3 regions of the Macrococcus epidermidis genome follow, and region 1 is predicted to be linked to each of the others. Evidence: predicted binding sites of a transcription regulator. Region 1 holds the regulator's gene; each other region holds the start of a gene.

What was found. Region 1 encodes Rex, which represses fermentation and respiration genes when NADH is low (regulators of the CRP and FNR family bind a similar motif). Its sites were predicted from a motif close to TTGTGAAATATTTCACAA; they were not measured.
Region 2: a site for Rex is predicted at 1,703-1,720, ahead of KFV12_RS07420 (cytochrome c oxidase subunit 2A). Genes of this name have one in related genera too.
Region 3: a site for Rex is predicted at 1,310-1,327, ahead of KFV12_RS01400 (nitrate/nitrite transporter). Genes of this name have one in related genera too.

The regions. Positions count from the first base shown of each region.
Region 1 is NZ_CP073819.1:2,134,543-2,137,834, reverse strand. It holds gene KFV12_RS11430 (ABC-F family ATP-binding cassette domain-containing protein) at 1-1,407, opposite strand, end outside; gene KFV12_RS11425 (redox-sensing transcriptional repressor Rex) at 1,564-2,196, shown strand; gene tatA (twin-arginine translocase TatA/TatE family subunit) at 2,209-2,403, shown strand; gene tatC (twin-arginine translocase subunit TatC) at 2,465-3,220, shown strand.
Region 2 is NZ_CP073819.1:1,412,990-1,416,281, reverse strand. It holds gene KFV12_RS07430 (b(o/a)3-type cytochrome-c oxidase subunit 1) at 1-884, opposite strand, end outside; gene KFV12_RS07425 (cupredoxin domain-containing protein) at 953-1,432, opposite strand; gene KFV12_RS07420 (cytochrome c oxidase subunit 2A) at 1,445-1,612, opposite strand; gene KFV12_RS07415 (dynamin family protein) at 1,747-3,292, shown strand, end outside.
Region 3 is NZ_CP073819.1:261,494-264,785, forward strand. It holds gene KFV12_RS01385 (sensor histidine kinase) at 1-4, shown strand, start outside; gene nreC (nitrate respiration regulation response regulator NreC) at 15-665, shown strand; gene KFV12_RS01395 (hemerythrin domain-containing protein) at 677-1,183, shown strand; gene KFV12_RS01400 (nitrate/nitrite transporter) at 1,351-2,508, shown strand; gene KFV12_RS01405 (ThiF family adenylyltransferase) at 2,527-3,292, shown strand, end outside.

The sequences.
Region 1 (3,292 bases):
AATTAACACATTGTTTTCTTCAAGACTAAGTTTAGCAAGTTGTAATCTCGCTTTTTCTCCACCTGATAAGTCATTGATAATCTTTTTAACATCATCCTGAACGAATAGAAAGCGTCCCAGTACAGTACGAATATCTTTTTCAGGCATCGTTGGATAGTACTGCCATAATTCTTCTAGTACAGTATTATTTGAAGAAAATTCTGCTTGCTTTTGATCGTAATATCCGATTGAAAGATTAGCACCATACTTAATGTCACCGTGTAGTGCAGTTAACTGTTTGGCGATGGTTTTAATAAGCGTTGTTTTACCGATACCGTTTGGCCCAATAAATGCGACAGCATCCTGTTTTTTTATATCTAAGTTTAAATGTTCAGCAAGTGGCGTATCATAGCCGATAGCAAGGTCATCGATACGTAATACGTCATTTCCTGTTTCTTTCTGAATATTAAATCTTAAATTCATAGAATGATCGTCTTGTTTCGGAATATCAATCTTTGTCATCTTCTCAAGTACTTTACGACGTGATTTCGCCATACCACTCGTTGACGCACGTGTAATATTTTTTTGGACAAAGGTTTCCAAACGTTTAATCTCGGCCTGTTGTCGCTCATACTGTGCCTGCATCTTTTCGTAAAATTGATTACGTTGTTCAATGAATTTTGAATAGTTACCTATATATTTCTGAACTTGTCCTAATGCAACATCGTATACTGTATTAACAACTTTATCTAAAAAGTAACGGTCGTGTGAAATAATTACGATGGCACCATCATACGTCGTTAAATAATTTTCGAGCCAGGCAGTTGTATCCATGTCGAGATGGTTAGTAGGCTCATCGAGAAGTAGTAAGTCAGGATTATGAAGTAGCATTTCAGCAAGAGCAAGACGTGTCTTTTGTCCACCTGAAAATGTATCGATTTTCTGGTCAAAGTCTTCAGGTTTGAAGTTGAGACCTGTGAGCACTGTCTTTATTTTTGTTTCATAAAGATAGCCATCCTGAGCTTCAAATTGTTGCTGTAATTTCTCATAACTCGTTAATTTTTCCTGATATGCATCCGTGTGTGCATTATGACTTTCTTCGCTTAAATACAAAGCGATTTTGTCTAATTCCTGCTGCATTTTTTCCAGATGAAGGAACGGCTTTTTCATCGCTTCGTAGACGGTTCCTTCTGCATTCAAAGTCATTTGCTGAGTAAGATAGCCTAGTCTGATATTTTTAGCCATTGAAAGATTACCAGTATCGTAATCTTCAGTACCAGCTAGAATCTTCATTAAAGTGGTTTTACCAGCACCATTTCTTCCGACAATAGCGATACGGTCGTTAGATTTAACTTCGAATTTCACATTCGAAAATATATTTTCACCTGAGTAGGATTTAGTTAAATTGCTTGCTTGTAATAATATCAAGTTATTTCACCTCACTTTCATTGTACATGAAGGACGATGAGGTGGGAATGTTTTAATCAGTTTTGTGAAATTTCACATAGTCAATTAATATGTTAAGTGTTATAATCAAAAGTGATGTGAAATCTATCACAAATTTACTTGAAACAGGTGAGTAGGATGTCAAAGGACGAAATAAAGATTCCTAAAGCCACACTAAAGAGACTTCCTTTATATTATCGTTTTGTGAATACGTTATATAATTCAAATGTGGAAAGAGTCAGTAGTAAGGAGCTAAGTGAAGGCTTACAAATTGATTCGGCAACAATACGAAGAGATTTTTCTTATTTTGGTGAGCTAGGAAAAAAAGGATATGGCTACAACGTTAACTTTTTATTAAACTTTTTTAAGACAACTTTGCAGCAGGACATGATTACAAAAGTTGCAATTATCGGAGTAGGGAATCTGGGAACTGCACTTGTTAATTATAATTTCTCGATCAATGATCGCATGAAGATTACAGCAGCCTTTGATACAAGCTCAACTTCTATCGGAAAGACGATTGGGAAGATTACTGTCGAAGATATGAAGGATTTCGAAAAAATTGTTGAAGAGACAGGCATTCAAGTTGTAATATTAACAGTACCAGGTGCGGTTGCACAAGACGTGGCAAATAGAGTGACAAAAGCACAAATAAAAGGTATATTAAACTTTACACCAGAACGTTTAACAGTACCAAATGGGGTGCACGTGCATCACATCGATTTAGGTGTTGAATTACAGTCGCTAATATTCTTTATGAAAAATCATTAGGGGGTAAAATAGATGTTATTTGTAAATACAGTTGGTATGATATCACCTGCAATTGCTATTTTCTTAGGGATTATCGCGTTAATTATTTTCGGACCTAAGAAATTACCAGAATTCGGTCGTGCGATGGGTACATCTTTAAAAGAATTTAAAGATGCAACAGATGGTATTATGAAAGATCATGACAAAGATAATAAAGACGTAAAATAATTTAGAAATTCAAAACGGCGACAGTGTTTGCCGTTTTTTTATGAGGAGGTCCATTCCTTTGATGAATAAAGATGATTTAACCGTTGTTGAGCATTTGGATGAATTGCGTAAACGCATTATGGTCGTGCTCTATTGTTTAGTAGCTGGGACGGCAGTAGGATTTTACTTTGGTAAACCTGTTACTAAATTCTTAACAAAAGATGATGTTCCTAAAGGTATTGAGTTGCATTATTTTAAAGTTAGTGATCCGTTAACGATTTATATTACAGTGATTATGATTATTGCATTGATCATTATATCTCCAGTCATTTTATATCAGTTATGGGCATTTATCTCTCCGGGATTACATCCAAAAGAACGCCGTGCAACATTATCATACATTCCAATCAGTTTAATTTTATTTCTAGCAGGACTTAGTTTTAGTTATTTTTATGTATTTCCTTATTTGATTCAGTTCACGATTGGACTTGCGAGTGAGATGGGTGTTAATCAGATGATCGGTGTTAGGGAGTATTTCAATGAAATGCTGAGATTTACGATTCCATTCGGATTCTTGTTCCAGTTACCGATACTGTTGTTGTTTTTAACAAGACTTGGTATTGTAACACCGATGTTCTTAAAGAAAAATCGAAAATACGCGTATTTTGCTTTATTTGTGATTACTGCATTAATTTCACCGCCGGATTTAATTTCATATTTGATGTTCTCATTTCCAATGTTGTTATTATACGAAGTGAGCATACAAATCAGTAAGATTGGATATCGTCAATTTTTAAAAGGTGAACAACGTTTAATTGAAGAAGAACTAATGGACTAACCACTCTGGAGAGTGGTTAGTTTTTTGATGTTTAGTGGAAAAAACTTCAAACAAATGCCCACATGGAATCAG
Region 2 (3,292 bases), 720 kb from region 1:
ACGACCATGAATGTTAATACAACTTGTACATATTTCCATGTTACATCAATACCAGGCTCAGTTAACTGATGGTGAATACCAACTGGAATTGAGAAGAATAAGAATAACATAAAACTCATACGTGCTAAGTTATCACTAAATGCTTTAGCACCGATAATTTTTGGAACGACTGCATACCAAGACATATATGCTGGTAATAACCAGAAATAAACTAAAGCATGTCCAAAGTACCAGAATAGCGTACGGCTAAGTGAAACATCGATACGTTCAACTATACCTAATGACCAAGGAATCATTTGTAATAAAACTGTTGCTGCAACACCGATAGAACATACGATCCACATTACATTATTGATTGTTGCCATATAAGCTAATAAAGGAGATTTTAATCCTTTATGTTCTTTTCTCCATTGTGCATAGCGCATGATTTGTCCAGCTGCAGAAATCCAAGAACCAACAACGACTAATGCCATACCAACATAGAAGATTACATGTGCTTTCAGAGGAGCATAGAATGTATATAAGACTGTAGCTTTATTAAGTAATACCATCGTTGCTGCCATTGCAGTACCGATTAACATTACCCAGAATCCTAACCAAACTAATTTTCTTTGTAATGGTGAAAGTTTACCGCAAGTACGGATTACTGCAGCTGTCTGGAATCCCATAATAAAGAATGTTGTTAATACTAAAGCTAAAATAATACCATGAACAGTTAAGATTTGATAATAACCGATTCCTGCAGGTAATTTTAATTGACCAGAACGCACTAATGTTTGTAGTAGACCTGCTAATCCACCGATGATTAAACACACAATTGCTACATACATATGCGCCATAATTAATTTACCATCTTTACGGTCCATTTCTACACGTTCTGCCATTTCTTCGGCATGATGGTTTCTATAAGTAGAGCGATCGTCAAATACGCCGCTATCTAATTTGAATGCGTTCATTTCTTATCTACCACCTTAATGTTTGACTTCATGTCTGCATGACCAGTACCACAGTATTCGTTACACAATAATAGGTATTCACCTTTTTTATCAAATGTTTTTACGAATGTTGAGATGTGTCCTGGCTCTATCATCATGTTAACGTTTGTTTGAGCAATTTCGAAGCCGTGAACAACATCGCGACTTGTTGCGATAATTTTTACTTTCGCACCTTTTGGAATTTCAACTTCACCTGGATTGTAGTTAAATGCAGAAACTACAAATACTAATTCGTAATCCCAATCTTTACCTTCAACTTTATGTAATCCTGGTTTGCTGAATACTTCATGTTTATCAATTAATTCTGGATCGACAAATTCTCGTCCACTGGCGATTGGCTCATGACCGCTATGTATTGCAGAAACAAAAATAATACCTAAGAATAAAACAAGTGATCCCATACCTAATCCCAGCCAAATTTTCTCTAACTTATGCAAAATATTCCCCTCCTATACGCGTTCTAAAAATAATATAAAAATTGCAAACCATGTTACGATAAACACTGCGCCTAAAAATAATACTGACGCCATTGTGCCTCTTAAATCTAAATCGTGATGAACTTCTTCATTAACCTGAATCGGATCATGTGATTGATTTAAATTTTTATCCTCTGCCATAATGAACACCCTTTCTTAATAGCTTTTCTTTCTTTATAATAATAGAGTACAAAGTTTATTAATGTGATAAATATCACACTTTTTTTATTTTCGTTAAAAATTTCACAAATAAATATATATAAATGAGGTATGTTATGAAACATCATGAACAAATCAAGCAATTATATCAATTAAAAAAAGAAGTAGAGAAGTCAAACAATGTGATTTTGGTGGAACAAATCAATGAAATTATTAAAAAAGTGCATCAGGATCAAGTTGTTATCAGCTTTATTGGTCACTTTTCTTCAGGGAAATCATCTTTAATAAATCATATATTCAATGAGAATATTTTACCGAGTTCACCAGTTCCTACTACAAGTAATACGGCTCAAATTATTATCAGTGACACTGAAAATGTACGCATCAATCTTGATAATCATACATATAGTGATTTAAATCAATATGAAGATATAAAAAGAGTAAATACACTTAACCATAAAATAGAATCAGTTGAAATCAAAAAATCGTCTCATCTATTTGATAATGGTACCGTCATTCAGGATACTCCAGGCATTGATGCAACATTTAAAAATCATGAAGCAAGTACAATGAAATTTTTACTTATTAGTGACGTGGTTTTTTATACGGTTGAGTATAATCATGTAAATTCAGAAAAAAACTTTGATCAAATTAGAGCATTAAATCAATTAAACGTCCCAGTCGTGTTGATAATCAATCAGATTGATAAACATCATGAAGAAGAAATATCATTTGAGGATTTTAAAACTGCTATAAATGATAATATTGAACGTTGGCATCTTAAGATTGAGCATATTTTATATACATCAATTTATGACAGTGTTAATAATGAAATTGATAATGTGATTCCATTAATGGAGCACTTTGCACACAATGCAGAAACAAACAAAGCGTATTATTTTGAACGCATGATAGCTTATATTGAATCGACACAAATACATTATCTGAATAAAATTAAAACAAATTTACTGGCTACAATAAACGTTGAAGAAGACGAAGTAGATATGGCATATCAAAAAGCAAGTGCAAATGTAGCGATGAACGCTGAACAAGCTATATTAGCAGATGCAAATAACGCACAGTTATTGTTAAATGGTGTGAAAGATATTATAAAAAATGCTTATTTAATGCCTTATGAAATGCGCGAGAAAAATCGTGAGATGCTCGAAACATTTGCAGATAACTATAAAGTACCAGGACTTTTTGGTAAAAAAGCAAAAGTACTAGCGATTCAGGATGAAAAAGTGGCAACAGTTGTTACATCACTGAATGCGTTAATTGAGAAACAAATTACATTTCAGCTTAAAGAATATTATGGTCAATTCTCAAAATACTTAAGTAATCCAAATATAATTAATGAACTTGTTTTTAATATTTCACAAGATGATGTTAAGCAGTTAATTAAGCAACAAACATCTATCACAAATGATTATGTTTTAATTTATTCAGATGAATTAAAATTATTCATTGAACGTATGATCGTTAATCAGCAAAAGAATTGGCATGAGCTGTTCATAAAAAATATAAATATGTCTATTTTAAATACAAATGATGAAAATAGTAAGGAAACTGTGAAGTTTGATGAATATTTTGAGAATGAATCATTAATAAAGTCAATCACTACTAAAAACTATCTACACTACTATATTCATGTTGATGAAT
Region 3 (3,292 bases), 610 kb from region 1:
GTAGGGGGAGTAACATGAAAATAGTAATTGCTGATGATCATGCAGTGGTCAGAACTGGTTTTTCCATGATTCTTAACTATCAGAAAGACATGGAAGTTGTTGCAACTGCTGCTGATGGATTAGAAGCATTTCAAGTTGTAGCAACACATAAACCGGATGTGTTAATTATGGATTTAAGCATGCCACCAGGAGAATCTGGATTAATTGCAACCGGCAAAATTAAAGATGCATTTCCTGATACTAAAATATTGATTCTTACGATGTATGATGATGATGAGTATTTATTTCATGTATTAAAGAATGGCGCCAATGGCTATATATTAAAAAATGCACCGGATGAAGAACTGATTCAGGCAGTAAAGACAGTTTATGCTGGAGATACTTATATTGATCCGAAGATGGCAACCTCACTTGTTCATGAGCTCATTCATCATGATAGTGAATACTCGGCAAAAAATGATCACTTAAAAATACTATCTAAAAGAGAGTTAGAGATTTTACCACTCATCGCTAAAGGCTATGGTAATAAAGAGATTGCAGAGATGCTCTTTGTTTCTGTTAAGACAGTCGAAGCACATAAAGCAAGAATAATGGATAAGTTGAACTTAAAATCAAAGCCTGAGCTAGTAGAATATGCTTTAAAGAAAAAATTATTAGATTTTTAGGACGTGGAGATATGCAACAATTCCAGACAAAGATGAAAGCATTACGCATATTAGAAAATGAGCATATGCTCATTAGAAGTTTAATGCATGAATGGTTTAGTGAAATGCAAATTGTTAAAACATGTGCACCGCTCGCACGTTTTGAACATGTAAACAACATACGTAAACTGATGACAGCGTTTATTCCCATATTGATTAAGCATCAGGAAAAGGAATCCCGCTTCTTCTTTCCTATCCTAGGTTCTTACATCGGAACAGATCAAGGTCCCATTATTACGATAGAAGCAGAACACGATGAGATGATGCAGTATTTTGATCACTTCTTAGAGGTGACAAAGGTGATGAATTACGAAGTGGATGATATCCCTTTAATCATGCAGGATTTAAATGAAGGCTATGAAATCTGTATGGTACATATGTATAAAGAAGAAAATGTACTGTTTCCGATGGCAGAAAAAGTATTCAAGATTAAAGATGAAGATTTGCTGCTGGAAGTAGTGAATACAAAGATAATATAACTTTGAAACGCAGAATAATAATTATTCTGCGTTTTACTTTTTGTACTGTACAACATATAGGGAAACTTTCCTCATCATAGGGGAAATCCCCAATTATATACGTACTTAAAAAGCCTTAAAATAAGTTTGTATAAATAATCACAAACTTATAAAAAAGGGTGAAACGTATGAACAAAGCATCAGGTAAAGTGCAGTTAACGCTTCAAACGTTCAGTTTATTAGCTGGATTTATGGCTTGGACAATTATTGCACCGTTATTACCATTTATGTCTCAGGACTTCTCAATTCCTGAAAGTCAGAAAGCAATCATTTTAGCAATTCCAGTTATTTTAGGTTCTGTATTACGTATTCCATTAGGATATTATGCAAACTTAATCGGTGCACGAAAGGTATTTTTAGGAGCATTTATATTCCTGCTCATTCCTGTATTTTTACTTAGTATGGCGCAATCGACTACAATGTTGATGATTGCCGGTCTTTTTCTAGGGGTTGGGGGCGCAATCTTCTCTGTAGGTGTTACAAGTGTGCCAAAATATTTCCCTAAAGAAAAGCATGGTCTTGCTAACGGTATTTACGGTATGGGTAACATCGGTACGGCAGTATCAGCATTTGCTGCGCCACCTTTAGCGAACGCGATTGGCTGGAGTAACACAGTAAAATCATATTTAATCGTTATGGCTTTATTTGCTTTACTGAACTTCTTATTCGGTGATAAAGATGAACCGAAAGTTAAACAACCATTGATGGATCAGATTAAAGGTGTATTGCCAGAGTATAAATTATACTTATTAAGTTTCTGGTACTTTATCACTTTTGGCTCTTTCGTAGCATTCGGATTATTCTTACCGAACTTTTTAGTTAATAATTTTGGTTTAGATAAAGTTGATGCTGGTATTCGAACAGGTACGTTTATCGCAATAGCAACGTTGCTACGCCCTGTAGGAGGTGTGCTTGGTGATAAGCTACGTGCAATGGATGTATTAAAGGTTGTATTTGTCGGATTAATCATTGGGGCAGCAATGCTTTCTATTAATCATCAAATCTTCTTCTTCACTGCAGGATGTTTAATCATCTCTGCTTGTGCTGGTCTAGGTAATGGTCTGATTTTTAAATTAGCTCCAACTTACTACTCTAAACAGGCTGGTATTGTAAACGGTATTGTATCGATGATGGGTGGTTTAGGTGGTTTCTTCCCGCCGTTAGTCATTGCTTTTTGTGCGGCAAGCTTTGGTACGAATAAACCGGCTTTCGCTTTCCTTGCAGTGTTTGGTATAATTGCCTTAATAACAATGTTCTGGATGGATAAAAAAGAAGGTAGAAAGTAACGGAATTGAGGGGTAGTCATGACAAGGTACGGTAGACAAATAAAGTTTTACGGGATTGGTGAAAGTGGTCAATCATTCATCGAAAATGCTACAGTTGGTATTGTTGGGTGCGGCGCATTAGGCACACACTTAGCAGAATCTATTGCTAGAAGTGGCGTAAAAAAAATTGTTATCGTCGATCGTGACTATGTCGAAGTTTCAAATTTGCAACGACAATCACTTTTTAAAGAATCAGATGCTGAACTGAGCACGCCTAAAGTTGTGGCATGTGAACGAGAATTAAAAGCTATACGCAGTGATTTAGAAATTGAAACTTATATAGCACATTGTGATGCGTCGCTTCTTGAAGCGGCGTTTTTGCAATGTGATTGTATATTAGATGCGACGGATAACTTTGAAACGCGATTGGTTATCAATGATTTTAGTTATAAATATAATATACCGTGGATTTATGGTGCATGTGTAGAATCTACATATGTTGCCTGTCCATTTATTCCTGGTGTAACACCATGCTTTAACTGTGTAATGGGTATACTTCCTGTAATGAATAGAACATGTGATACTGTAGGAATTATAGAGCCTGCTGTGAATCTTGCGACAAGCTATCAAATGATGTATTGTATGAAAATTTTAAGTAAAACACCATTTGATGCTAAACTCATATTCGGAGATGTATGGCAGATGGATCATACAGCTTTGAAGTTCTCTAAAATGTTCAATGAAAAATGTATAACATGTGGTGACGATAAGACGTTTCCTAATCTATTGTTTAAGCAAACGGAAA